Regions from separate parts of the Exiguobacterium sp. s56 genome, predicted to be linked through region 3. Evidence: riboswitches for the same ligand, from Rfam matches in the RefSeq annotation. Region 3 holds a riboswitch; each other region holds the start of a gene.
The links. Region 3 has a riboswitch for thiamine pyrophosphate ahead of tenA (thiaminase II). Riboswitches for the same ligand answer to the same signal wherever they lie in the genome.
Positions count from the first base shown of each region.

Region 1: it holds a riboswitch for thiamine pyrophosphate, as region 3 does, so the genes downstream of both, KNP71_RS02965 (YkoF family thiamine/hydroxymethylpyrimidine-binding protein) here and tenA (thiaminase II) in region 3, are expected to answer to the same signal.
Region 2: it holds a riboswitch for thiamine pyrophosphate, as region 3 does, so the genes downstream of both, thiT (energy-coupled thiamine transporter ThiT) here and tenA (thiaminase II) in region 3, are expected to answer to the same signal.

Region 1 covers NZ_JACSLR010000002.1:1,455-11,250, reverse strand. The annotation lists gene KNP71_RS02990 (amidase family protein) at 1-328, shown strand, start outside; gene rlmN (dual-specificity RNA methyltransferase RlmN) at 398-1,459, shown strand; gene KNP71_RS02980 (SMP-30/gluconolactonase/LRE family protein) at 1,636-2,517, shown strand; gene KNP71_RS02975 (hypothetical protein) at 2,530-2,793, shown strand; gene KNP71_RS02970 (GTP-binding protein) at 2,896-4,089, shown strand; TPP riboswitch at 4,151-4,251, shown strand; gene KNP71_RS02965 (YkoF family thiamine/hydroxymethylpyrimidine-binding protein) at 4,333-4,926, shown strand; gene KNP71_RS02960 (ECF transporter S component) at 4,919-5,494, shown strand; gene KNP71_RS02955 (ABC transporter ATP-binding protein) at 5,487-6,815, shown strand; gene KNP71_RS02950 (energy-coupling factor transporter transmembrane component T family protein) at 6,815-7,549, shown strand; gene KNP71_RS02945 (DUF1643 domain-containing protein) at 7,565-8,152, opposite strand; gene KNP71_RS02940 (lytic transglycosylase domain-containing protein) at 8,187-8,879, opposite strand; gene KNP71_RS02935 (CPBP family intramembrane glutamic endopeptidase) at 8,958-9,656, shown strand; gene KNP71_RS02930 (alpha/beta hydrolase) at 9,613-9,796, opposite strand, start outside.
Region 2 covers NZ_JACSLR010000001.1:270,776-280,571, forward strand. The annotation lists gene pknB (Stk1 family PASTA domain-containing Ser/Thr kinase) at 1-1,705, shown strand, start outside; gene rsgA (ribosome small subunit-dependent GTPase A) at 1,750-2,634, shown strand; gene rpe (ribulose-phosphate 3-epimerase) at 2,636-3,292, shown strand; TPP riboswitch at 3,312-3,412, shown strand; gene thiT (energy-coupled thiamine transporter ThiT) at 3,489-4,061, shown strand; gene KNP71_RS01415 (thiamine diphosphokinase) at 4,061-4,648, shown strand; gene rpmB (50S ribosomal protein L28) at 4,707-4,895, opposite strand; gene KNP71_RS01425 (Asp23/Gls24 family envelope stress response protein) at 5,149-5,511, shown strand; gene KNP71_RS01430 (DAK2 domain-containing protein) at 5,534-7,225, shown strand; gene sdaAB (L-serine ammonia-lyase, iron-sulfur-dependent subunit beta) at 7,289-7,951, shown strand; gene sdaAA (L-serine ammonia-lyase, iron-sulfur-dependent, subunit alpha) at 7,964-8,851, shown strand; gene recG (ATP-dependent DNA helicase RecG) at 8,838-9,796, shown strand, end outside.
Region 3 covers NZ_JACSLR010000009.1:61,718-71,513, forward strand. The annotation lists gene KNP71_RS09845 (GAF domain-containing protein) at 1-747, shown strand, start outside; gene KNP71_RS09850 (tetratricopeptide repeat protein) at 752-1,690, shown strand; gene KNP71_RS09855 (DUF2194 domain-containing protein) at 1,672-3,519, shown strand; gene pelF (GT4 family glycosyltransferase PelF) at 3,516-4,934, shown strand; gene pelG (exopolysaccharide Pel transporter PelG) at 4,915-6,363, shown strand; TPP riboswitch at 6,425-6,529, shown strand; gene tenA (thiaminase II) at 6,611-7,285, shown strand; gene thiM (hydroxyethylthiazole kinase) at 7,282-8,070, shown strand; gene thiD (bifunctional hydroxymethylpyrimidine kinase/phosphomethylpyrimidine kinase) at 8,070-8,906, shown strand; gene thiE (thiamine phosphate synthase) at 8,878-9,516, shown strand; gene KNP71_RS09890 (SDR family oxidoreductase) at 9,540-9,796, shown strand, end outside.

The DNA of each region.
Region 1 (9,796 bases), on a different contig from region 3:
GTTCGAGAAAGCGAACGAACAATCGGGTCGCTTGATTGAGGACGCCTATTTGATGCGCCGCCTCGACGACGTCTATCACGCCAAGACGGACGGCATCGACCGATTGTTGGCCGAGCAGGAACTTCATGCGCTCGTCTTGCCGCATGACCACAATTATGACATGGCGGCGAAAGCCGGCCATCCGACCGTCACGATCCCGTATCGCTTGAAGGCGAGCGGGGCCCCGTTCGGTCTATCATTCACCGGGACGAGCTATGCCGAACGCGACTTGATTCGTCTCGCCTATGCGTTCGAGCGTCACGTGACACGTCCCGTCCCACCGTTATAAGAACGTTGCACCGGTCGTCCACGTCCGCTACAATGGTACGTATGTGGATTGAAGAAAGGACAGATAGCAATGAAACCATCTATATACGGGCTGACATTCGATCAGCTGACGGAAGCGTGCGTCTCTTGGGGATACAGCGCCTTCCACGCTAGACAAATCTGGGACTCGCTCTATATCGACCGAGTCAAGCACATCGAGGACATCTCGGTACGGGCCGAGGTACGTGAGGCGCTCGCCGCCGAATACGTCATCTCGACGCAAGACCTGTTCGTCAAACAAGAAGCGGGCGACGGGACGGTCAAATTTTTACTTAAACTGCATGACGGACACTATATCGAGACGGTGCTCATGCGTCACAAATACGGACGTTCGGTCTGTGTGACGACGCAAGTCGGCTGCAACATCGGCTGTAGCTTCTGTGCGAGCGGTCTCTTGAAGAAGACGCGCGATTTGACGGCCGGCGAAGTCGTCGAACAGATCATGACCGTGCAACATTATTTGGACGAGGTCGGGGAAGGTGCCCGCGTCAGTCATATCGTCGTCATGGGAATCGGGGAACCGTTCGATAACTTCGATAACTTGGTCGATTTCCTCCGTGTCGTCAAAGACGAACGCGGACTCGCCATCGCACCGCGTAAAATCAACGTGTCGACGAGCGGTCTCGCCGACAAGATTTACAAATTCGCGGACCTCGATCTTCGCATCAATTTGGCGCTGTCACTCCACGCCCCGAACGATGCGTTGCGGACGCAAATCATGAAAATCAACCGGGCGTTCCCGCTCGACAAGCTCATGCCGGCCATCCGTTATTACGTCGAGAAGACGAACAAACGCATCACGTTCGAATATATTCTCTTATCGAAAGTGAACGATTTGCCGGAGCACGCCGAGGAACTCGCCGACTTGATTGACGATATTAAAGACAAGTCATACGTCAACTTGATTCCGTACAATCCGGTCAACGAGCATATTCAGTATGAGCGGAGCACGTCTGAGGACATCATGGCGTTTTATGACGTCTTGAAGAAGCGGGGCATCAATACCGGTGTCCGTCTCGAGCACGGGACTGATATCGATGCGGCCTGTGGCCAGTTGCGCAGCAAGCATATGAATGTCGAAGGCGCAAAATGACAGGGACTCCTTGAATCTCATGATTCAAGGAGTTTTTTTGTCTTCTGCCCTAGAAGGATGCCGGCCCGGTTCAATATTTTTCTTCCGAGCGGTTGCTATTTTGGGAAATGTTGAATAGAGATTGCCCCCTCAGGGAATAGTCACTTGAAATCAATGTAGAGAGTGGAGGCAATTCAATGGAGACAGTAAACGCTGCGTTATGGATTCGAGTTCGAAATACGCTTGGGGAAGGCCCGTGTTGGGATGCGGAACTGAAACGCTTCTATTGGGTCGATATCGAGGGACATACACTTTGGTGGTACGATGAGAAGGAAGATGAATTGTCGTCGTTCGATATGGGACAACAGATCGGGTTCGCGGTCCCGAAAGTGACGGACGGCGTCGTCGTCGGCTTGAAAGACGGGATTTATGAGTGGGACGAGACGTCAAAAGAGCTCGATAAAATCGTCGAACTCGACGACCCGGAAGGAAAGCTCCGCTTCAATGACGGGAAAGCCGACCCGTACGGACGCATCTTCGCCGGCACGCTCCATCTTGAAGACGAGGCGGAACAAGCGACACTATACCGCCTGAATCGCGACGGCACGACCGAGGTCATGTTGAGCGAGTTGACATTATCGAACGGACTGACATGGTCACCCGACCATTCGACGTTCTATCATATCGATACACCGACCGAGACGGTCCGTAAATACGCCTTTGACTTGAAGACGGGTACGCTCGGCGAAGGGGAGGCCATCATCGATTTCACCGTCGAGGAAGGATTCCCGGACGGCATGACGTCCGATGAGGAAGGGTTCTTATGGATTGCACACTTCGCCGGCGGCCGCGTCTCGCGCTGGAACCCGGAGACGGGTGAAAAAGTGCTCGAGGTGCTCGTGCCGGCCCCGAACGTCACATCGTGCTGTTTCGTCGGTGACGACTTGAACCAACTCGCCATCACGACGGCTCGTGAAGGAATGGATGACGAGGCACTCAAAGCCCATCCGGACGCGGGGTCGGTCTTTAAAATCGATACAGACGTGAAAGGGATGCCGCTCTATCGGTTTGGACGATAAGGAGGTAAAGAGATGGTGAAGCGATTGCTCGTTCGTGCAGGCATCGGTTTGGCACTCGCGGCAGTGGCCCGGGTCGGGATTCAAAAACTATTGGATTCGAACCAGGAAGACGACCACACGTATTTGAATCCGCGCTGGGATGAGGCCCCGAGTGTCGATGCCGATAAGGATGAGGATGAGGTCGGTCTGACGCAACTCGATTCGATTTATCGGGCCGAGTGGCAAGCGAACACGTATCCCCGCTCCGAGGCGGAACGCAAGGCGTTGGAAGAATAGGGAAAGGAACACGTCCGGGAACGGGCGTGTTTTTTCTTGACAAGACAAAGGTGACCCGTCATTATCTAAAGAGTAATGATTACGATTTAGGAGTGAAGATACATGAAACGAATTCCAATCACGGTGCTGTCCGGTTATTTAGGGAGCGGCAAGACGACGTTGATGAATCATCTGTTGAACAATCGGTCCGGCAAGAAATATGCGGTCATCGTCAACGACATGAGCGAGTTGAACATCGACGAACGATTGATCGAGCAGAACGGTTTCTCGCGGACGGACGAAAAATTGGTCGAGCTATCGAACGGCTGCATCTGTTGCACGCTCCGTGAGGACCTGCTCGAAGCGGTACAGGACATCACGAACGACCGTGAGCTCGACGGGATTATCATCGAGTCATCTGGCATCTCAGAACCGATTCCGGTCGCTCAAACGTTTACATACGCCGATGACGCCCTTGGCATCGACTTGACGAGCCGTGTCTATATCGATGCGATGGTGACGGTCGTCGATGCGTATCGGTTCTTGAAAGATTTCAACTCGGGCGAGTCGCTTCATGAACGGAAGCAGGCCATCGATGAGACGGACGTCCGCGAGGTCGTCGACCTGCTTGTCGACCAAATCGAGTTCGCGGACATCATCGTCTTGAACAAGGCGGACCGCGTGACCGAGACAGAACTCGGTGAGATGGCCGGGCTGTTGAAGGCGCTCAATCCAACCGCCAAACTGTTGACGTCAGTTTACGCGAACGTGGAGTTGACGGAGCTGTTGGACGTCAATCTTTTCGATTTCGAGCAGGCGATGCACGCCGCCGGCTGGATTCAAGAACTAGAGGCCGAGACACACACACCAGAGACGGAGGAATACGGCATCAGTTCGTTCGTCTATCGCCGCCGCCGTCCGTTTCATCCGGAGCGGCTCCACGCCTGGATCGAGGCGTTCCCGGATCAAGTCGTCCGCGCCAAAGGTTTCTTATGGATCGCCTCCCGGAACGACATCGCCTGCCTGTTCTCGCAAGCGGGGTACGCATCGACGCTCGAACACGCGGGACGTTGGCTCGCGACGCTGCCGGAGGAAGAGCGGAGTCTCATGTTCACGGCAGAACCTGAGCTCGCCGCCGACTACGTCGAGCCGTACGGGGACCGTCAGACGGAGCTCGTCTTGATCGGGCAGCGGATGGAGCGTGCGGTCATCGAGGCCGGACTCGACGCGTGTCTGTTGACGGATGAGGAGATGGCGCTCGATTGGACGACGTTGCAGGACACGCTTCCGGGGAACGGTATCGTGACTTTCACATAAACCGTTTACAAATTCGGAGCGGTCGTCTATACTTCTCGTTGCATAGATAACCGCATACATTGGACTACACTAGGGGTGCTTCGGCTGAGATGTGAGCATGGCTCCAATCCCTTATGACTCGATCCGGGTAATACCGGCGTGAGGAAGTGTGGCACTTTTTCTAATGGATTATTACATTGGACGAGTGGCCGCATTCTCATGGATGCGGCTTTTTTGTGTACATACAATAAGGGGGAATAGAACATGAACAACCAATGTGGTACGAGTCCGATCGTCGGATTCCGCTTTACGCTGAGCCCAATGACATCTGATTTTGTGAGTGTCATCAAAGGGGCATTGAAAGAGACGAACTTGCAAAACGTTTGGCGGCATACCGATGACGTCTCGACGGTCATCCGGGGACGCAGTGAGCATGTGTTCGACGTGGCCAAAGCCGTCTTGTCACATGCGTCGAAGAACGGGGAACATATGTCGATGAGCGGGACGTTCTCGGTCGGCTGCCCAGGCGACACGGCAGGAGACAACCTGCTCGACGTGACGACTGATCCTGTGAACGGTCCGGTATCGACCCAGTACGTCTCTTCCCAGTTCGCCCTCTATCCGCTCGGGGACGCGAAGTATATGGACATCATCTACGAAGAAATTGCCTTTGCGAAAGAGCGTGGCGTCTTCAATGACTCGATGCATTACGCCTCGGGCATTCACGGCGACATCGAACCGGTGTTTTCATTTTACGAGGCGACGTTCGACCGGGTCCGTGCGAAGACGAGCCACGTCGTCATGACGGTGACGTTCAGCGTGAACAGCCCGTCACACGAGGGACAACAGCATGCTTAAGTCGTGGAAGTTAAAAGAAATCGTCTTGTTGGCCATTTTATCGGTCGTGTTCGCTGTCGTCTATTTGGCGTTCGTCCATGTCGGGAATCTATGGGCTGGCTTGATTGGACCGATCGCGTACGAATGGATTTTTGGGATTTGGTTCATCGTCTCGATTATTGCGGCTTATATCATCCGCCGACCTGGCGCCGCATTCTTGTCCGAAGTGCTTGCGGCGACGATTGAGATGATGATTGGTAACGCGATTGGACCTCGTATTATTTTAGTCGGGATCATTCAAGGACTTGGTGCTGAAGCAGCGTTTGCGGTCACGAGCTACAAGCGATATGACCTTTGGGTGCTCATGCTGGCCGGATTTGGTGCAGCTGCGACTAGTTTCGCGTATACGTACGTCATGGGTGGACTCGCTGCCCTCAGTCCGACATACGTGGCGACGATGTTCGCGTTACGAGCGACGAGCGGGATGCTCATTGCCGGTCTGGGAGGTAAGATTTTAAGCGACTTGTTGCTTCGGACGGGTGCGCTCGAAGGGTATGCCATCGCGCGTCAGGGACGTGTGCATGGTTGAGGCAGAACAGCTGTCATTCCGCTATCCGGAAAAACAGCGCGAAGTATTGACGGATATCACGCTTCAATTAACGGCTGGGAGGACACTCATCACGGGGGCGAGCGGGTCGGGAAAATCGACATTGTTCTCTTTGTTGAATCGTCTGTATCCGGATAACTGCGATGGCATCGTGACAGGCAAATTACACTTGTTTGACCGCTCTTATGATACGTATGCAGCTGGTGAGGTGAATCGTCGTGTCGGAACGGTGTTTCAAGATCCTGACAGTCAGTTCGTCATGCAGACGGTCGAGGAGGAATTGATTTTCACACTCGAAAATTTTGCCGTGGCGAGGGACGAGATGATGGCGCGTGTGGCCAAGATTTTAGCGGAATTGCAGTTGACCGATTATCGTGACCGAGTCATTCATGACCTGTCAGGTGGTGAAAAGCAACAAATCGCTGTCGCCTGTGCTTTGATCGGGAAGCCGGAATGGCTACTGCTCGATGAGCCGCTCGCGCACCTTGATCCCGAGACATCAACCCGTTTCGTTCAGTGGCTCGACAACGTCGCACAGACGGTAAACGTTGTCGTCATCGAGCATCGACCCTTCCTATGGGGCGGGTTCTTCGACAGAGAAGTGGAACTCGTGAACGGACGCATCAACTATGACGGACCGTTCGTTGCCCGCCCGGATTATACGTTCTCTCCGGTTGAAGTGATACAAGGAAATACTATTTTATTTCACGTACCGCAATTGAAACGAAAAACATTCAACCTAGCAACGAGCAAGCTGACCGTCGCCGAGGGTGATCTCATTGCCGTACTTGGTCGAAACGGCAGTGGCAAATCGACTTGGCTCAAGAGCCTTGCCCGCGAACATCAAGAAGTGGGACTCGTCCCACAATCTCCGGCTCATCTATTTATCACGAGTGATGTGACACGTGAACTCGCATATGGCCATAATCGTCCGATTGGGGACATCATGAACCGGCTCGGGCTTGGACCGTTTCGTAACGACCACCCACTCTCGCTTAGTCACGGTCAAAAACGAAGGCTCGCCATCGGCGTGATGATGCTCTCGAATAAACGGCTCATCGCGTTCGATGAACCGACTGCTGGACAAGATGAGGTATCGCTTCGTGCGCTTTATGAATTGATGGTTGAACGAATCCGCGCCGGCCAGACGGTTCTGTTTGTGACACACGACCTTAGTTTCGCCCGAATCGCGAACACCTATTACTTGATGCATGAAGGTTACTTGAGTGGGCCATATGATGCATCGCTCTGGAATGAGACGGAGCTACTACAAGCTCACGGTTTATTGCTGGAGGAATCGTGATGACGTTTCAAGAGATGAATCCGACGATCAAATTTATGACCGTGACGTGTCTCATGTTCGGTCTTGCCTTTATGTACAATCCATGGACGCCGCTTGCGGTATTCATCGGAACGCTTATACTTCAAATTCTTTTTTCTAACGTGAACTGGAAGCGCTGGGGGCTATTCATGATTCCGTTTTTATTCACCGCGCTCGGGACATTGTGGACGACGCTCGTCTTTGGAAAAGAGACGAGCGGGGAGGTCATGTTCACGCTGTTCGGCAACGACGTCACCGACGAGAATGTGATACTAGCAGCGACGCTCTCCTTACGGGTATTAGCATTCACCGCGTTGTCACTCCTGTTCACACTGACGACGGATCCCAAACGGTTCGTCTACAGCTTGATGCAACAAGGGAAGTTGTCACCTAAAATCGCTTACAGTGTCTTCGTCGGCTTTCGTTTCTTTCCGATTTTGAAGCATGAACTGATGCAACTGTATGAAACGCATGCTTTGCGAGGCGTTCGTTTAGAGACACGACTCGATCACATTCGGCACGTTCCGAATTTAGTCATCCCGCTTCTGGCCGGATCGATCCGACAAGCGGAACGCATCGCGTTCTCGATGGAGGCACGCGGGTTCACGGGCGAACCACGAGCGACGTATGAAGTAGTCGCCATCACTCGGTACGACTTTCTGTTGGCGTCGCTCTTGATTGTATTGTTCGGAGTGAGCGTATGGATTGGCGTATAAACGAAACAAGACGACTCACTCGGAGTCGTCTTGTTTCGTTTCTTTCACGATTCTAAACTTCGGTTTGACCGATTCATTATTGAACGCCTCGAGCACAGTGTTCTCGTTGGCCATACGAATCTGTTGCGGCTCGCCTTTGGACGTCGTGCCGATACAGAACATATGGGCCTCGTGGTCGGCGAACAGCGTCTTATACGGGGTCGCATGGTGCATCAAGCGTCCTGGCGAGCCCCAGCCGACGATCACCATTCCGCCGGTCGCCTCGACCTCGTCGAGCGTTTCCTCCACGTAATGAAAGTTGACCTCGTCAAGCTGTGACTCGACGTAAGGCAGATTGTCATTGATGGCGAGTGTCGGGACGAGACTGATGACGCGCATCTCACGGATCGGTTGATCGAGATGGTTACGCATGAGCATATACGCCCGCTGCGTGGTCGTGCCAGACAAGAAGGCATCGCTCATCCGGGGTGAGTAGATGATGACGGCACAGATGACGCCGTCGACGACATCTGTGAATTCGTACGTTCGCATATATCGTTTCGTCTTGTCCTCATTGAAGACCGACTTGACGCGAATCGTCACTTCCTCGATATGGGTGTTCATAATGTTTCCTCACTTTTGCTCAAATAGTGCCAGGTCAGACCCAGCCGGCGAACCATTCCAAATAGCGAATCGTATAGCGGGCGACTTGTTGCGTCGCCGTCGCCTTGTCATCCGGTAAATAAGACACGTCAGTTTGATATGACTCATAAAACGACATCACATCGTTGACATACTGCTCGCTTCGGTTGTATTCGAAGATGGCGTTCCGAATCGAATCGGTCGAATCTGCCGTCGTCCCACCGTGCTCGCTTAAATAATAAGCGGCTGCATGGGCCGAATCGACGAGACTGTGCGGGTCGGCCTGGCCATCGTTGTTACCGTCGCGTCCGAGACCGCCATACTGTTCGATCAGCGCGAGGTCTGTCAAATCGACCTCGTCCTCAGGCACGTCACCTTTTTGGTCGTCGGTGTCGTACTGCCAACCGAGCCACGTCCGCGGCATGAATTGGAACGGACCGATCGCCCCGACTGATGAACGCATCGATGAGCTATGGGAGAAAATCGTCTCGACGCGATGGACCGCGGCAAGAAGCCGCCAATCGACGTCATACGTCGCCGCCGCATCTTCATACACGTCACGATGGACAGCAGGGATGCCGTGATCCCCGTAATAGGCCCGGTAAAGGGCGTTGTTCACTTTATCATGTTGACCAAACCAGCCGATTGCGCCGAGGCACAGCACGATCACAAGCAAGAGACCGGTCAGTCGCAAAATCAATCGTTTCAAGATTCCGCCTCCTAGCTTTCTAGACAATACCCGAATAGTGTAGCATATAGCTAACAGGAAGGACAGGAGTGGATATCCATGCTCGAACAGGCCGTCTTTACCATCATTCTCGTGTATTTATTGATTGTCCAATTGTTCAACGCCCGGTTGATGAAACCGATGATTGAAACGCTCGGACGAAGCCGCGTGTACGATCAGACCATCAAATCGGCGTGGGGGCTCTGTTTGCTGTTGCTCGCCCTCATCTTTTTGTTCCAGGTCCCGCCTGAAGCGGTCGGGCTCGGCTTCGCCCCGGCCGAGGGGGATTTGCGCGCCTGGCAGTTCTTCTTTTTGACGAGCGTCCTCATCTCCGCATTGATCGCGTTCTATCTGCTCGTGAAAACGTCTCCGGGTTTGCGGCGCCGGTTACGGCCATATTATGAGCTCGAGATTGAACGGCTACTGTTGCCTCAGACGATTCAGGAGGCGAGAGCGTGGGGCGCCGTGTCTTGGACGGCTGGAGTGACCGAAGAGTTCATCTTCCGTGGCGTTCTGCTCTACACGGTCACATTGTGGATGGACGTCTCGCCCCCGATGCTCGCCTTGATCGGCGGAGCGTTATTCGGGTTGGCCCACGCTTATCAAGGTGTCCGAGGCATCCTCGCGACCAGTCTCGTCGGGTGGGGGCTCGGTTATTTATATGTGGCGATGGGTATCCTCTGGCCGGTGATGGTCGTTCATGCCTTGCTCGATCTTATTGCTGGACCGATTCACGTCGTCGATTCAGAAACTGACTGACGGCCGCTTCATACGCGGGCTGGTCTTTCAAAATACAGTTCGTATGTTCCGCGCCGTGGATGAGGGCGATCTCATTTTTGCGGTTGAGCGCATTCATCTCGACGGACATCCAGGTCGGGACGTAATCGTCCTCTGTCCCA
Region 2 (9,796 bases), on a different contig from region 3:
GCGTGACATCTATTACATCGTCATGGAACACGTCGATGGGATGACGCTCAAACAATATTTGCAAGAAGAGTACATATCTGTCGACGAGGCGCTTCGCATCATGGGACAGATTTGTGATGCCATCGACCATGCCCATGCGAATCGAATCATTCATCGGGACATCAAACCGCAAAATATGATGATCGATCAGAGCGGCAACGTCAAAGTGACGGACTTTGGGATTGCGGTGGCCATGTCGAACGCGACGCTGACCCATACGATGTCAGTGCTCGGCTCGGTCCATTACTTTTCTCCAGAACAGGCGCGCGGAAAGTTCGCCGATGAGAAGTCAGATATTTATTCACTCGGTGCCGTCCTGTATGAACTCGTGACCGGACGCGTTCCGTTCATCGGGGAGACGCCAGTCGCCGTCGCACTTCAACATTTGCAAGACGACCCGATTCGACCGATGGATTTGAACCCGAACATCCCGCAAGCGCTTGAGAACTGCATCATGCAGGCGCTGGCGAAATCACCGGGCGCCCGTCACACATCGGTCGCCGCCTTTAAGAAGGATTGCATGACGGCGCTCGACCCGGAACGTGCGAACGAACCGAAACGCCTCAGTACGGAACAGGACGCATTCGATCAGACGCTCGTCATGTCACCGGTCGTCCCGGACGAACCGAACGTCAAAGAGACACCGGAACAACCGGTCGCACCGACCGAACCTGAGACAGCGAACCCGAAGCCGAAACGGAAGAAGAAGTGGTGGCTTTGGCTCCTACTCCTCTTCTTGTTGATTGGCGGCGGAATCGGGGCATATGTCATCGCCGATGAGATGTCCCGTGCCGTCGTGCCAGACGTCGTCGGGATGACGAACGACGAAGCGACGACCGAACTCGAAACAGCCGGTTTTGTCGTCGAAGCGACAGAGCGGGCGAGCGATAACATCGCCGCTGGCGACGTCATTTCGCAGACACCGCAAGCCGGTCGGAAACCGAAACGCGGAACGACCGTGACGATTGTCGTGTCGGCCGGGAAAGAGACGGTCGCGATGCCGGACGTCGAAGGATTGTCTCAGTCGGCGGCCGAGCGGACGCTCAAAGACCTCGACTTTGCGGATATCGAAATTCAATCCGAGGCGTCGGAGACGGTCGACAGCGGCGATGTCATCTCCCAGTCGATTGCTCCGGACAACGAGGTCGTCCCGTCTGAAGAGACGGTGACGCTCGTCGTCTCGACCGGTAGCAATAAAGTCGAACTCGCCAATTTAGCCGGGTATACGTTTGAGGAAGCGACGACGTACGCCGAACAGAATAGCTTGAAAATCGTCAAACGAGACGAGTATTCAACGAGCGTGCCCGCCAACCAAATCATTCGTCAGTTACCGACGGCTGGAACAGCCGTCGACCCGGGGACGGAATTGACCGTCATCGTGTCGCAAGGGGTCGAACCGACCGACGTCTCGATTGAACGGGAAGTCAACGTCGAAATCGATCCGCCTGCTGAAGGCGAAGAACCTGTGGCACTCGAGGTCGTCATTCGGACGGTAGACGCCCGTGGCGAAGTCGAAGTGTTGCGTGATAAGATAACGGAGACGACGACTTACTCGTATACGCTCGTCATTGCACCGGACGAAGTCGGAACCGCGACGATCGAAGTCGACGGGGAAGTCGTCCGGACGGATACGGTGACGTACGCACAAGCAAAAGATTCACAATGAAGAGGTGGCGCGCGCGTCGCCTCTTTTTCTAAGGAGGTCATAGGATGAAAGGTACGATTATTCGATTACAAGGCGGGTTTTATGATGTCATGACGGAAGAGAAACAAGAGATCCGTTGTCGCGCCCGCGGCAATTTCCGCAACCGGAACATCTCGCCGGTCGTCGGCGACGATGTCGATATTCAAGACCAAGGGGACGGCACAGGCTATATCTTGGCCGTCGATGAGCGGTCGAACCATCTCGTCCGCCCGCCGATCGCTAACATCGATCAAGCGTTCTTGCTGTTCTCGGTCAAGGAACCGGCGTTCTCGTTCCATCTGCTCGACCGTTTCCTCGTCTTAATCGAATCGAAGCAAGTCCATCCGATTATTGTCTTAACGAAAATGGACTTGTTGACGGAGTCGGAACTCGAAACGATTCAAGCGGCAGCGGCCTTATATCGGTCAATCGGCTATGAGGTCATCGAGACGTCGACGGAGACCGGGTCGGGGATTGAACAAATTCGTGGGTCGTTTAAAGAGAAGACGAGCGTGTTTGCCGGACAGACCGGAGTTGGCAAGAGTTCGCTCTTGAACGCGGTCGCGCCGGAACTAGAACTCGCGACCGGGAAAATCTCGAAGTCGCTCGGCCGAGGCAAGCACACGACGCGTCACGTCACGCTCATCACGCTCGCTGACGGGCTCGTCGCTGACACGCCTGGTTTCTCAAGCCTCGAGTTCCCAGAAGAACTCGAAGTCGAGGAGATGCGCTGGTGCTTCCCTGAGTTCGTCGAGCGGCATGACGACTGTAAGTTCCGAGGCTGTGCCCATTTGAACGAACCGGGTTGTGCCGTCAAAGCGGCCGTCGAGGCGGGAGAAATCGCTTCCACCCGTTATGAGAATTATGTTACGTTTATGGCAGAGTTAAACGATAGACAACGGAGGTACTGACATGATTAAAATTGCACCCTCGATTTTAGCGGCGGACTTCGCCAACCTAGAGGCAGAAGTGAAGGCGGTCCAAGAGGCCGGCGCGGATTATATCCATTTTGACGTCATGGACGGTCAATTCGTCCCGAACATCTCGATCGGTCTCCCGGTGCTCGCGAGCTTACGGAAGAAGTCGGACATGGTGTTAGACGTCCACTTGATGATCGACCAACCGGAGCGCTTCGTCGAAGACTTCATCAAGGCGGGAGCGGACATCGTCACCGTCCACGTCGAAGCGACGAACCATTTGCATCGCGTGCTTCAACAAATTAAGGCGGCCGGAGCCAAGTGTGGCGTCGTTCTCAACCCGCATACGCCGCTGTCATTGATTGAACACGTGCTCGGTGACGTCGACATGGTACTTCTCATGACGGTGAACCCTGGCTTTGGGGGTCAGAAGTTCATCGAATCGGTCGTGCCGAAAATCGCGGCGTTGAACGAGATGCGCCAAGCGCGCCGTCTCGACTTTGAAATCGAGATTGACGGAGGCGTCAACGCGGAGACTGCGAAATTATGTATCGATGCCGGTGCTGACGTGCTCGTGGCCGGCTCGGCCATCTATAACGAGCCGAGCTATAAAGACGCAATCGATAGCATTCGCAACGCATCTCGTGTATAATCGTCCATAGAACAACAAATATTGTCGCAAGGGGTGTCACATTCTGTGGCTGAGAGGCATACGCTAACCCTTTGAACCTGTTCCGTTCACACGGACGTAGGGATGTGGCGAAAATGCACGTTGCTACTCGATAGCAGCATGGCGTTTACGTCATGCTGCTTTTTGTCGTTCGCTCATATTTTAAGGAGGGAAATAGATGAAACAACGTTTAAAATTACAGGCGCTCATTGAAATCTCATTGTTCGCCGCACTCGGTTTGATTTTTGATTTGCTCATCCCGTTCCGGATGCCGCAAGGCGGGTCAATCAGCTTGGCGATGTTGCCGATTTTCGTCATGGCGTATCGTCACGGTTTGAAAGGCGGACTTGCGACCGGTGCACTTGTCGGAACGCTGCAACTGCTGTTCGGGGCCTATATCTTCACGCCGGTCCAGTTCCTGCTCGACTACACGTTCGCTTACGGTGTCGTCGGGATGGCGGGGCTGTTCGCTGGTCAAGTGAAACGAGCCGCCAAGGATGAGGCGAAAAAGACGCTCGTCGTTTATTTGGTGCTCGGCGCGCTCCTCGGTTCACTGCTTCGTTACGGGGCCCACGTCTTGTCGGGGATCGTCTTCTTCGCCGAATACGCGGAAGGTCCGGTCGTCGCCTACTCGTTCGCCTATAACATGACGTACATGCTCCCGTCCTTCCTCGTGTCGGCCGTCGTCCTCGTCCTCTTGTTCGTCTCGGCACCGCGCTTCGCGACGCTCGCGACCCGGGACGTCCGCTAATGCGGGTGTTGATTGTGGCGGCCAGCCCGGAACCAATCTCGGGACTCCCGCGTGACGTCGATTACATCATCGGCGTCGATGGGGGGTACGAGACACTGTTGAACCACGGGCTGAACCCAGATCTCGTCGTCGGCGATTTCGACTCCTTCACGGGCGAAGTGCCGATCGACGCCGTCCGTTATCCATCTGAGAAAGATGTGACCGACCTCGAGATCGCTCTCGAGGCGGCACGGGGGCATGGCGCGACGGAAATGCTCGTCTACGGTGCGCTCGGCGGCCGGCTCGATATGACGCTCAGCAATATCGGTCTGCTCGAGGCGTATCCTGAGATGCGTCTCGTCACGGCAGGGCAGACGGTACGACTCGTCGGGTCGGGACGCTATGAACTCCCGCGTCAAGACGGTCACTATTTGTCGCTCATCCCATGGAAGCAGGCGAACGTGACCATCCGCGGCGTCAAATATCCGCTCGACCGTCACGATGTCGTCAGCCATGAGGCGCTCACCATCTCGAACGAATGGGACGATGAAGCGGCGGACTTGATCGTGCACGACGGTATGGTGCTCGTGCTGTCTATCAAAAAATGAACACAAAAAAATCCCATCGGCGAATGCCGCTGGGATTTATTTCGTTCGTGTATAAAAATTATACGCGTTCAACGAGACCTGATTTAAGAGCGCGAGCTGAAACCCAAACTCGTTTAGGTTTACCGTCAACGAGAATACGAACTTTTTGTACGTTTACACCCCAAGTGCGTTTTGTCTTGTTGAGTGCGTGCGAACGGTTGTTACCTGATTTAGGTGATTTACCTGTTACGTAGCATTTACGTGCCATGCGTTTCCCCTCCTTTTTTATGTGGGTTCGTCCTAATAGACACTCGTTTATATTAGCACGGGTTTTTTCACGATGCAACTAGAAAATCATAGGATGACAAGAAAAAAACTTGACATTACTGGAAAGGATTTTAATAATGAATGAGGGTTACGGCTACAATTGACCGAGTTTATGGAGCAGGTTCTTTTAATAACTAGGTACTTATTGTAGAATGTAGTGAAGGAATCATTCCGAATAAAGGAGGCTACTCCATATGGCAATTGAAATGAAGACAACATATGGCAATATTGACATCACGAACGACGTGGTCGCGACACTCGCAGGCGGTGCGGCGATGGAATGTTTCGGCGTTGTGGGAATGGCGTCTCAAGCTCAATTGAAAGACGGGATCGCAGAACTATTGAAACGTGAAAACTACGCCCGAGGCGTTGTCGTACGTCAAGATGGAGAAGACGTACATATCGACATGCACATCATTGTAAGCTACGGGACGAAAGTGTCGGAAGTCGCATACAACGTGCAAAGCCGTGTAAAATACACGCTCGGTGAAACTTTAGGATTAAACGTTTCGTCGGTAAACATATTCGTACAAGGCGTTCGTCTGACGAATGACTGACGAGAACGAAGGAGGATTTGGTGTGGGTTTAAAACGTTTAGATGGATTGGTGTTCGCGAACATGGTCGCGAACGGTGCAGCCAACTTGAGCCAGAATGCGGATTATGTAGATTCGCTTAACGTCTTCCCGGTGCCGGACGGCGATACGGGGACGAACATGAATTTGACGATGACATCGGGTGCGAAAGAAGTGGCCGCACTCAACTCGGCGAATATCGCTGACGTCTCATCGAAGTTTGCACGCGGTCTCTTGATGGGGGCACGTGGGAACTCGGGCGTTATTTTGAGCCAGTTGTTCCGTGGTTTCGGTAAAGCAATCGAAGGCAAGACAGAAGTGTCGACAGTCGATTTCGCCGAAGCGTTGAAACGTGGCGTCGATACGGCATACAAGGCGGTTATGAAACCGGTTGAAGGAACGATTTTGACGGTTGCTCGTGAAGCGGCCGACGAAGCGCTCCGTGCTTCAGAGTCGACGAGCGACTTCAACGAGTTCATGGAACTCGTGATTGTCGAAGCGAAAGCTTCACTCGAACGGACACCGGACTTATTGCCGGTCTTAAAAGAAGTCGGCGTCGTCGATTCAGGCGGCCAAGGCTTGCTCGTCATTTATGAAGGGTTCCTCGCTAGCCTCGAAGGCAAAGAACTTGAGAAACCACATGCACCGGTCATGGATGCGCTCATTGAAGCTGAACATCATGCCCACGCTGCACAAGGATTCATGTCGACGGAAGACATCGAGTTCGGCTATTGCACGGAAATCATGGTCCGGTTCCAAGACGAGAAATTGAAGGACGCGCCGTTCAACGAGGACGCGTTCCGCAATGAATTGTCTGAACTCGGTGACTCGCTCCTCGTCGTCGCAGACGAAGAGTTGCTCAAAGTTCACGTTCACGTCGAGACGCCAGGTGACGTCATCACGAAAGGACAGCGTTACGGGGAACTCGTCGCTGTCAAAATCGAGAACATGCGTCAACAGCACTCGACCATCTTAGAAGAAGAGCATGGCGCCAACCAGCACGGCGTTCAAACGGCTGCTCCGACGGCTCCGAAGGCGAAAGCGCCGTTCGCGATCGTTACGGTCGCGATGGGCGAAGGTGTCAGCGAATTGTTCCGTTCACTCGGGGCGGCCCACGTCATCGAGGGCGGTCAGACGATGAACCCATCGACGGAAGATATCGTCAAGGCGATTGAAGCGGCCAACGCGGATCACGTCTTCATCTTCCCGAACAACTCGAACATCATCATGGCTGCTGAACAAGCGGCCTCGGTCGCACCTTGCGGCGTCTCGGTCATTCCGACGAAGACGGTGCCACAAGGACTCGCGGCAGCGATCGCCTTCAATCCGGAAGCGGATGTGGAAACGAACGAGAGCGTCATGAAGGCTGCGGCAAGCGCCGTCAAGTCTGGTCAAGTGACGTATGCGGTTCGTGATACGAGCATCGACGGTGTCGAGATTCGTAAAGACGACCACATGGCGATTGCCGAGAAGAAAATCGTCGCCTCATCGGCTTCGAGCCTCGAAGCGGCGAAAGCGCTTGTCGACGCGCTCGTGGATGCCGATGACGAAATCATCACGATTTTGACGGGCGAAGGTTCGTCAGCGGAAGACGTCGCAGCACTCTCGGCGTATATCGAGTCGAAGAACGACGAGATTGAAATCGAGGTTCATGACGGGAAACAACCGCTCTACTCCTACATTTTTAGTGTGGAATAAGCTGTAACTCAGCCCTACCTTCTGTATAATGAAGGTAGGGTTTTTTTGAAAGGGGGAAATGCGATGAAATATCGCAGTGTGTTTGATATCATCGGTCCGGTCATGGTCGGTCCATCGAGTTCGCATACGGCCGGAGCCGCGCGCATCGGCCTCATGGCTGGGAAGTTGTTCGGGCGTACGCCACGGCTCGCGCACATCACGTTTTATGGGTCGTTCGCCGATACGTATCGGGGGCACGGTACCGATGTCGCCATCGTCGGCGGCATCATGGGCTTCGATACGTTCGATTTGCGCATCCCGCAAGCACTCGATATCGCCAAAGAGCGCGGCATCGAGGTCGTCTTTGAGACGAGCGATGCGTTGACAGACCACCCGAACACGGCCCGGGTCCACCTCGAAGACGAGGATGGCACGTTCGAAATCGTCGGGATTTCAATCGGCGGCGGGACGATCGAGATTACCGAGTTGAACGGATTCCCGCTCAAACTGTCAGGCGGCGGTCCGGCACTCGTCGTGTTGCACCATGATCGCTTCGGGGCGATCGCGGCCGTGACTGGCATCTTGGCCCGGCATGAGTTGAATATTGGGCATATGGAAGTGAGTCGTCACGAGAAAGGCAAGCAAGCGCTTATGGCGATTGAGATTGATGAACATCTGTCAAAAGACGTGTTAGCGGAAATTGAGCGGTTACCTCAAATCGAGCGGGTAGCCATCTTTGGGGAATAAGGAGAAACCAATATGTTTAAATCAGTAGAAGAATTAGTCAGAACGGCAACAGAGCGAGGCATTCCGATTTCAGAAGTGATGATCGAGCAAGAAGTGCACGTCAGACGCTCGACGCGGGAAGAAGTCGTCGGTATGATGGAGCGCAATCTAGAAGTGATGGAAGAAGCGGTCGCCCGGGCACTCGAAGGCGTGACGTCCGTGACGGGTCTCACGGGGAACGATGCCGTGCTCATGACCGACTATATCCGTTCCGGCAAATCGCTCGCCGGAGACTTGATTTTAGATGCGGTCGCAAAAGCGATCGGCACGAATGAAGTTAACGCGGCGATGGGACGCATCTGCGCGACCCCGACCGCCGGAAGCGCCGGCGTCGTACCGGGTACGTTGTTTGCGGTCAAAGAACGTCTGGAGATGGACCGTGACGCGATGGTCCGCTACTTGTTCACGTCAGGAGCGTTCGGCTTCGTCGTCGCAAACAACGCTTCGATTTCAGGAGCGGCTGGTGGTTGTCAGGCGGAAGTCGGCTCAGCGACCGGGATGGCCGCCGCGGCCATCGTCGAAGCGGCCGGCGGGACGCCGGAACAATCGGCGACGGCGTTTGCAATCGCACTGAAAAACATGCTCGGTCTCGTCTGTGACCCGGTGGCGGGGCTCGTCGAGGTGCCGTGCGTCAAACGGAACGCCATGGGCGGGGCGAACGCCATCGTTGCAGCCGATATGGCACTCGCCGGGATCACGTCACGCATCCCTTGCGACGAGGTCATTTCCGCGATGCATGAGATTGGCCAGATGATGCCGACCGCGTTGAAAGAGACAGCGCGTGGTGGTCTCGCCAATACGCCGACGGCACGCCGTCTCGAACGAAACATCTTTGGAGAGAAAGAAAATGTCAAGAAGTGAGGCGTTGACGACGCTGAAAGGGGTCGGGCCAGAGATGGCCAAAAAATTAGAGACGATGGGTCTCGAACGAATCGAGGACGTGCTGGAGCACGTCCCGTTTCGTTATGAAAATTATAATAGCGGCACGGTGACGACGGCCATTCACGGCGACCTCGTCAAATGGAGCGGCACCGTCCAGGCGGCACCGCTCGTACGCTATTACAGTAAAGGCAAGAACCGTCTCCAATTCCGCTTGTTGCTCGAGGAGCGCTACGTCGTCCACGTGACGATGTTCAACCGGGCCTTTTATAAAGACAAGCTCGCGCTCGGCGCCACGGTGACGGTCAAAGGGAAATGGGATATGAACCGGATGACGATCAGTGCGACCGACCTCGAGTTCGGTGAGCTCTCGGATGGGTTGCAACCGATTTATTCGCTCCGGGCCGGACTGACCCAAAAGAATTTCGGACGCATCGTCAAACTCGCATTCGAACAGACGACCTCGTTCGAGAATCGCCTGCCCGAATCGATTCGGCAACGTTATCGTCTCGAGGACCGGGAGACGATGTTGAAAGGGATGCATTTCCCTGATTCGGTCGAGACGTATAAACAGGCACGCCGAAGTTACGTCTATGAAGAGTGTCTGCTCTATCAATTGAAACTCCAGGCGTTCCGTAAGATGGAGCGGGCGGGGAAAGGGCGCGCGCTCACGCTCGACAAGCAGCGGTTGAACGAGTTCGTCAAACAGCTCGCGTTCCCGTTGACAGGGGCACAGACACGTGTCATCCGGGAGATTGTCGGCGACTTAGAAAAGCCAGAACGGATGAATCGGTTGTTACAAGGGGATGTCGGGAGCGGAAAGACAGTCGTTGCCGCGATCGCCTTGTATGCGACGGTGTGCGCCGGCTATCAAGGGGCGCTCATGGTCCCGACGGAGATTTTGGCCGAACAGCATCTCGCCTCGTT
Region 3 (9,796 bases):
TATGAACTTGCCGTATCGCTCGACTTGCCGCACCCGGAACTGATTCGAAGCGAAACGATTCGCCTGTTGAAAAAGACGTTTTTAGCGAGCGATGTCGCCATTTACCACGTCGACCGCTCCCAGAAATCGATGCGCCTCTTGATTCGGCAAACCGAAAAGAAAGAGTTCCCGCAAACAATTTTCCTCGACGAGGCGTCAAGCATGTTCAAACGGTTCTTCCAAGTGCAAGAGACGACACTCCGTCAGCTCGATGATGAGGACACGGACCCGATGTTGCTCGCGCCGATCGTCGTGGACGGACAGACACGTGAAGTCGTCGTCATCAAACGCTTGCCGCTCCGCAAGTTGACGACCGATGACTTGCACGTCTTGAATATCTTATTCTCGTGGATTGGGACGCGCGTCCAAAACGCCGAAAACCTGATTCGCAAAGAGCAGCACGAGAAAATGCATAAAGGCACCTCGTTCTATAAGAAAGAGGCGTTCACGGAACTGGTCGCCATTCAAGAACAAAAGAAACTTCACCACGGACAGCCGTATATCGTGCTCGATTATGCGCTCGGCTATGAACCGGTCTCGCTCGAGAGTATCGAGGCCATCGTCCACTCGTATTTACGGGAAATCGATGTCGTCGGCTACGATCCCGAAGACAACAAGCTGTTGCTGTTGCTCCCCGGAACGAGTGAAGAACACCGTCAACGGATTTATGATCGGATCGAAGGGATTTTGATCCAGAAGGGAGTGTGACGGGATGGAGCCGACGGTTCGTTTCGGATTGATTGGGATTTATGTCGTTCACGCCGTGCTCGCCTTCGTCTTGTTAATCGTATTGAAACGAAAGATGAAAGCACCCGACTATGGGGTCGCGGTGGCGGCCCTCAGTTTCGGACTGTTCCTGCCGTTTGTGGCTGAATTTGCTGTCTATGCGGTGTATCGTTTGGCCGAGCGCTTTGGCCGGAGCGGTCTGATTGAAGACTATGACGACTATATCGATTTCAAAGTCGTCAACTATGAACAGATTCGTCATGAAGCGAATAGTAGCGCGCACTTGTTGCCGCTCAACGATGCCATCAATTCTAAAGATCCGGCTATTCGGAAACATTCGATTTTGACGCACGTCAATCAGTCGATTGACCAACAAGGGAAGTATTTGCAGATGGGTCTCGAGAGTACGGACAGTGAGACCGTCCACTATGCGGCAGCGACGATGAATATCTTAATCGACCAGTATGAACAAGAACTGAAATTGGCAAAACGCGAGTATGATTTGGGAAATCCCGACACGATTCAACGGCTCGCGACAATCTATAAACGGATGATTCATAGCGAGCTCATCACTGAGGTCATGTTGAAGGACAAGCAGACCGCATGGCTCGAAGAATTGTTAAAAGCGAAGACGCTCTATCCCCCGACGCCATGGATTTATGAAGACTTGAACGAGATTTATCTCACGTTACAGCATCCAAAAGAGCAATTGAACATCCTGAAGGAGTACGTCCATCATTTCCCTGAACGAATCGAGGCCCACCTCATGCTCATCAACTTCTATTATGAGCGGGAGCGTTGGAACGAAGTGAAGGCGGTCATGTTTATGATGCAGACCCAGTTTTCGCTCGAGGATGTGCCGTATGAGTACCGACTGTTGTTTGAAGAATGGAGTGACACGACATCATGGAAAAACGAACTGTAATCTCATTCTCGCTCTTCATCGTCTTATTTCTAGTCATCGTCGGTGCGATTCAATACTTACGGATTCATTCGCTGCACACGTTACTGCCGAACGTCGCCGAGCAGCAGATGAATATCGATCAATTGAAGAGTGATGCGTCAGCGAAAGCGGGCGAACATCAACTTCAAATTTATCTCGTCCGGGATGAAGGAGATTTGGCGGTCGAGACGGCGGACAATCTGCGTCACGGCTTGCAGTACGCGAAGCTCGACGTGCGTGAAGTCAGTCCTGGTGCCGTCGGATCGATTGCGCCTTCTCCGTATACGATTATCATTTTTACCGGAGAAGATTCATCGAGATGGCCGTTCGTCGCGATGAAGCGTTACGTCGAACAGGGCGGCAACCTCGTGTTCGCGAACCGGTTCAAAGACCCCGCGTGGAACGCGTTGACCGGGATTGAAGAAATTGGTGAGTATGTGCCGGACGTATACGGCTTGAATTTCGAGGAGACGATTTTCCCGGGCTATGTCGACTTGAATCCGCCGGACGACCTGTTCGTTCATAGCGTCGTCGACTTTGCAATCGCGGATGACGCCAACGTCATGTTGTCAGCCGAAGGTTTCCCAATCCTGTGGGAATACGGAGTCGGCGAAGGGAACGTCCTATACTGGAACACGACCATCACGAACCAAAAGATGATTCGCGGACTGTTCGTGCAGACGCTCGGCACGATGCCACCGGCGTTCGTCACGGCACAAGCGGCCATCAAACTCATGTACATTGATGATTTCCCGGCACCGGTCATGGATGGGAAGATGAAAGATGTCTCTGCCACCCCGCTTGATAAATCCGTCAAAGACTTCTTCGCCGAAGATTGGTGGGAAGACATGGTCGATTTAGCGAAAGACGACGATGTGATTTATACAGGTGCCATGATTGGGACGTATGAGGAAGAGATGGAACTTGTCGATGAGCAGTTGATTAAGCGCGGCGAGTTTCCGATGTTGTATTTCGGGCGAAAACTGATTGCCCACGGCGGTGAAATCGGCCTGCATGGCTACAATCATCAGTCGCTCGTCACGGCCGATGAACCGATTGATCCGACGTATGGATATATCCCGTGGAAAGATAAAGACGAGATGAAACGGTCGTTATTACAGGCCGAATCCGTATTTGCGAACTATTTCCCGGCCGAGACGCTCAAGTCATACGTCCCACCGTCGAACGCGCTCAACCGGACGGGAGTCGATGCGATTGCCGAGGCGTTGCCGGAACTTCGTACAATCGCCTCGCTCTACACCGGAGAACCGGAAAGCGGGGATTTCGTGCAAGAGTTCGAATTTGATGCGACGCACCCGAATCTCTATCATTTCCCGCGCGTGACGAGCGATTACGGGGAAGAGCGCGGCTCGATTTTTCAGATGGTCGATGCAATCGCCAACTTCGGCGTGTTTTCACACTTCATTCACCCGGATGATGTCATCGATCCAGACCGGGCCTTCGGACGGGACTGGGATACGATGTTCACGAGCCTGCGAAAAATCGTCCATGACGTGAGAGACCAATATCCGCATCTCGAAGCGTATACGCAACATTACGCGACCGAAAAGATGATCACCTACCAACAAGCTGATTTGAACGTCACGTTCGATGAGTCGACGGTCTATTTGGCCGGGGAAGGGCTCGTCAACCCGTCTCATTTTACGATTCGCCTGAAACCGGGCCAGTCACTCGAGACAGGAAAGTTTGATTTCGGGACGGTCGAGCAGTGGGAGGCCGACCGACCGCTCTATCTCGTCAAACTGACATCGGCGAACGCTGAGATCGACATCAAGGGGGAAGCGCAATGAAAATCGGACTTGTCTTAGAGGGCAGTTATCCGTACGTGAGCGGAGGCGTATCGAGCTGGACGCAGACGTTAATCGAGGCGATGCCCGAGGTGTCGTTTGAAATCATCTCGATTCAACCGACCGAGAAACGGCCAGAAGACATGAAATACGCGCTCCCTCCGAACGTCTCCGGCATCACCCATCTGTATTTGAACGACGTAGGTGAACGCGCGAGGGGACGATTGAAGTGGGGTGCCGACGACGAACAGAACGTGTCGGATTGGCTCATGTTAAGAAGCCCGAACCGGCAAGCGTTGCGACTACTCGGGAAAGAAGTGCCTTCGAGCGAGGCGTTTTTCGCGAGCGAGTTCTTTTGGCGCAACGTGAAGGCCGCCTACGCCGAAGAGATGAACGGCGGCTCGTTCATCGACTATTTCTGGATGTGGCAAAGCATGTACACCCCGATTTTGCGGGTGCTCCATCAGCCGCTCCCGAAAGTCGACCTCGTCCATTCCGTATCGACGGGTTATGCCGGGGTAGTCGCTTCCTACATGAAAGAGACGCAAGGGATCCCGTTCATCTTGACCGAGCATGGCATTTATTCCCGTGAACGCGAGGAAGAAATTTTACAGTCGTATTGGATTCCGGCGCCGTATAAGCCGAGATGGGTCCGGTTCTTCCACCACTTGTCCCGCGAGGCGTATAACGCGGCCGATGAAATTATCACCTTGTTCGAGCGGAATCGCGAATATCAGGAATGGATCGGCGCCCCGAGCGAGAAGACGAAAATTATCGCCAACGGGATTGCCGACCGACAAATCCAGGCGACGGTCAATCGTCCGGAGCACGACCTCTTTCAAATCGGTGCCATCGTCCGCCTCGTTCCCATCAAAGACTTGAAGACGATGATTTACGCCGCCAAGATTTTGCAGGAGCGGCATCGTCTGTTCAAACTGACAATCATGGGTCCACTCGACGAGGATGAAGAATATGCGGAAGAGTGCCGTCTGCTCATCGAACAGAGCGGATTGAGCGATTATGTCGAACTGGCCGGGAAAGTGGACGTCCAAACGTATTTGCCGACCTTTGATCTACTGCTCCTGACGAGCATCTCGGAAGGGCAGCCGCTCGCGATTCTCGAAGGCATGGCCGCCGGGATTCCGTGGGTCGCCACCGATGTCGGCGCCTGTTCCGAGCTTTTATACGGACGAGCGGATGACCCGTTTGGTCCGGCCGGTTTCATCGTGCCACCGGTTCATCCGGAAGCGGTCGCCGACAAAGTCGAATGGATGATGGATTACCCGCAGGAACGAATGCGGTTCGGCAAGAACGGACGGGAGCGGGTCCGCCAATATTATCGTCTCCAACAAGTCGTGGACCGCTATAAGGCTATCTATGAAGCGAGGAGGGAACAGTATGGCGGGCATCGGGTTTAAGTTACAGAAGTTGTTCCAAGAAGACTACTATTCGTCCCGGCTGAAGGCGTACACGTTCTCCGGCCTCGTCACATCCGGACCGTGGTTGATTGTCATCTTGGTCGTCGGTACGATTCAATGGTTGGCGTTCCAAATGCCGACGTTGTCGCTCGCCGAACGGACGCTCTTCATGATCTCGGTCTCGTACGCGTTCATCTTCTCGCAAATCTTGTTCAGTTTTCAACAGCTCGTCGTCACCCGATACGTGGCGGACTTGTTTTATGAGAAGAAGGCACATGAGATTTTCCCGGTATTCACCGGGATGCTCAAAGTGACGATTCTCGCTGCAGGCTTGCTGTATAGTATCTTTTGGCTATTGTCGCCGCTCGATTTTCTGTACAAACTGACGTTGTTCGTTTTATTCATGACGATTAACGTCATCTGGGTCATGTTTTTGTTTCTCAGTGCCGCCAAGTATTATCAAGCGGTGGCCTATAGCTTCCTGCTCGGTGGACTCATCTCGGTCGGGAGCGTCTATGCGATCAGCCGTCTCATGGTCGACCCGTCGAGTCTCGAGCTGTTGCTCGGTTTCACGGTCGGGATGATTGTGACGTTGTTCGGGTTATTCTTCGCGATGCTCCGGACGTTCCCACTCCGTTACGCGGTGAAAGAGTTCTCGTACTTCAAGTACTTCGACCGCTATCCGGACTTGTTCGCCATCGGCGTGTTGTACGTGCTCGGGATTTGGGTCACGAATTTCATCATCTGGTTCGGTGAAGGACGTGTCATCATCGCGGACTCGTTCCTGTTCAACCCGTATTATGATACGGCCATCTTCTGGTCGTACTTGACGATTATCCCGACGCAACTGTTGTTCGTCGTTGCCGTCGAGACCCGGTTTTATGAGCGCTACCGTACGTTTTATGGATTAATCAACTACGGCGGGGCACTCCATCAAATCGAGAAGGCGAAACAGACGATGACGTCCGTATTGAAAAATGAGTTGATTCGACTCGCACGGAGCCAAGGCGTGGTGACGCTGTTCGCCATCCTGATGGCGGGCGTGTTCGTCAGTTGGATTGGTGTCCCGGATGAGATCGGTCAAATCTTTCGGATGACGACGCTCGCGGCGTTCGCGAATGCGATGATTCTCATCTTGACGTTGTTGTTGCTCTATTTCGAGGACCGGCGCGGCGCGTTGTTCGTCAACATCTCGTTCTTCACGTTGAACGCGTTGTTCGCGTTACTGCTCTTGCCGCGCGGCATCGATTGGTACGGTGTCGGCTTTGCCGTCAGCACGACGATCACGTTCTTCTTGGCCGGCCTGCGTTTGATTTATTATATGGGCAAAGTCGATTATTACGTGTTCGCCGCGTCGAACCGTCGCAAGCTCGGCACCGAGCGGTTCTCGCAAATGGGGACGTTGTTGAACCGGCGCTTTTCGCGATAAAGGGTTTTCAGTACAGGGAAAGACTGATATGATGTGGTCGTAGACGACCGAATTTCATAATGTTTACCACTAGGGGAGTCGCGTGACGCGGCTGAGATGGACGAGGTCCAGACCCTTTGAACCTGATCTAGTTCACGCTAGCGTAGGGAAGTGGGCGAACCGATTGTTTTCGTACACTTTGTGTAAATCCGACGCCGCTTCCGTTATGGAAGGCGGCGTCTTTTTTGATTACAAAGGAGGAGAAAACATGACATTCACCGCACATTTACGACAAGAGGCCGATGCCTTGTTTCAAGCCAGCTTTGACCATCCGTTCGTCCGCGAGCTCGGAACGGGTGAACTCGACGAGGCGAAGTTTCGGCATTACGTCATGCAAGACTCGTATTATTTGAACCAGTTCTCGAAAGTACAGGCGAAAGGCGCGACACTCGCCCCGAACATGGAAGTGGCGAGCCGCTTTTTGACGCACGCGCTCCATACCATCGAAGCAGAGCATGCGCTTCACCGTGAGTTTTTCACCTTGCTCAACGTGACGGAGGCGGAGTGGGCGACGTTTGAGCCGGCCCCGACGGCTTACGCCTATGCGCTCCATATGCAACAGGCCGGTCCAACGCTCGGTGATGTGCTCGCGTCGATTTTGCCGTGCTATTGGGTTTATTACGAGATTGGCGAACGCATGAAAGACGCGACACCCGATCATCCGATTTATGCGACGTGGATTGCGACGTACGGGTCGGAATGGTTCCGCGACCTCGTCGAGGAACAGATTGAACGACTCGACGTGCTCGCTGGGCAGGCGACGGCGGAAGAACGCTTTCGGTATCAACAGTTGTTCTTGAAGAGTTGTTATTATGAACATGCGTTTTGGGAGATGGCGTGGACGCTCGAGTCGTGGGATTTACCGGCGGGGGTGACACGATGAAGCGCGACTTATGGGACAAAGTCAGAGCCGAACGGCCACTCATCCACAACATCACGAATATCGTCGTCGCCAACTTTTCAGCGAACGGGTTGCTCGCCATCGGGGCGGCCCCGGTCATGGCGTCAGCGGTTGAAGAAGTGGCCGAGATGGCGTCTTTAAGCGATGCGCTCGTGCTCAATATCGGTACACTCGATGCAATGACGGAACGTACGATGATTCGAGCCGGACAGGCGGCGAATCAAGCAGGTAGTCCGATCGTCTTCGATCCGGTTGGTGTCGGGGCGACCTCATTTCGGCGCGACGTCGCCCAGGCGATTCTGCAATCTGTCCGTGCGACGGTCATCCGTGGGAATGCCGGAGAAATCGCCACATTGATTGGTCTCGACGCGGCGGCGCGCGGCGTTGACGCCGGGGAAACGCGGGATGATTTGAATCACATCGCGCGTGAAGCGGCTAAGCGCTACAACTGTGTCGTTGCCGTGACCGGAGAGACGGATATCGTCAGTGACGGGGACGTGACGATTGAAATTAAAGGCGGCACTGGCGCGATGGCCCGGACGACAGGGACCGGTTGTTTACTGAGTGCGGTCGTCGGTGCGTTCCTTGCGGTCGAACGGGATGCGGTTACGGCCACGGCGACAGCGCTAGCCGGTTATGCCCGGTGCGGGGAACTCGCTACCGCTTTGGCCGACGGGCCGGGTGACTTCCCCGTTCACTTCTTGAATGAGCTCGGCAAGATGACGGCGGTCGAGTTGCCGAGTGACCGCATCGAGGTGGTGTCATGATACGGCAGCAAGTGTTGACGATTGCCGGTTCGGATTCGGGCGGTGGCGCTGGCATTCAAGCTGATTTGAAGACGTTTCAAGAGCTCGGTGTGTTCGGGACGAGTGTTTTGACGGCTGTCACGGCCCAAAACACGCGTGGGGTGCATGGGGTCGAGGCGGTGTCACCAGAACTCGTGACGCAACAACTCGATGCAATCGGTTCAGACTTTATGATTGCAGCGTGCAAGACCGGGATGTTGTTCGATGCGGCGCGCATCGAGGTGGTCGCTGACGGGGTGCGGCGTCACACATTCAATCGGCTCGTCGTTGACCCGGTCATGATTGCGAAAGGCGGGGCCTCGCTGCTTCAGGATTCGGCGGTCCAGGCGCTCAAGACATCCCTCTTGCCGCTCGCGACCGTCGTCACACCGAACGTGCCGGAAGCGGAAGTGTTGACGGGCATGACGATTCGGACGTTTGAAGACAGCATCGAAGCAGCAGAACGGATGTTAGCGTACGGTGTCCGTGCCGTTATTTTAAAAGGGGGACATCTCGATGGCGCAACTGCGGACGATTTGGTCATGACGGCGTCAGAGGCGTTCCTCCTGTCGGCCCCGCGCATCCAGACGAGTGACACGCATGGCACCGGTTGTACGTTCTCGGCAGCGCTCACGGCGGAACTGGCCAAAGGCCATTCTATCCTCGAGGCGACGGTGACCGCCAAGCGATTCATTCAAAGTGCCATCACGCATGGACTCGATATCGGTGCCGGACATGGACCGACGAATCACTGGGCGTATGCGACACATGGAGAGGCAGGTGTGACGCTTGAATCCATCACAACGAACCATCGCTGAGCAGTTGCGGCTCTACTTTATTTGCGGAACCGCGAACGCGGAAGACATGCTCCAGACGGTGGAAACGGCACTTCAATGTGGCGTGACATGTTTTCAATTTCGTGAAAAAGGTAAACATGCACTGTATGGGGATAAAAAAGAAGCGATGGCGAGAGCGTTGCAAACACTCTGCCGCTCATACGATGTTCCGTTCATCATCAATGATGACGTCGAACTAGCAGAGCGCATCGATGCCGACGGCGTGCATATCGGACAGGATGATGCCGAGGCCGCACGCGTTCGTAAGCGAATCGGCCCGAACAAATGGCTTGGTGTCTCGGTGCACACGCTCGAAGAAGTAGCGGCGGCCATCGAGCATGCGGATTATGTGGGCATCGGTCCGGTCTACCCGACGAATTCGAAAGAAGACGCCGGGGCAGTGAACGGGACGGTGCTCATCCGCCAAGTTCGAGCCTTGTATAGAGAGCTGCCAATCGTGGGGATTGGCGGCATCTCACCGGAACACGTTTCGATGATTCGGAACGACGGGGCGGACGGCGTCGCCGTCATCTCGGCCATCGCTTCTGCACCGGATGTGGCCATGGCCACACGGCGTTTCGCTTGTCTCTGAATTCAACTTGAGGAGGAAGACAGATGAACGTATTTGTAATAGGCGCGAATGGACAGATTGGAAAACAGCTCGTCGAACGATTGCACGAGGAAGGGAAGCATCAAGTCACGGCGATGGTGCGGAAACAAGAGCAACTCGACGACTTTACATCGAAAGGCTATCAAGCCGTATTAGGCGACCTCGAAGGTGACGTGTCGTCACTTGAACAGGCGATGTCTGGGATGGACGTGGTCATCTTTGCGGCCGGTTCGGGCGGTAGTACCGGAGCCGACAAGACGCT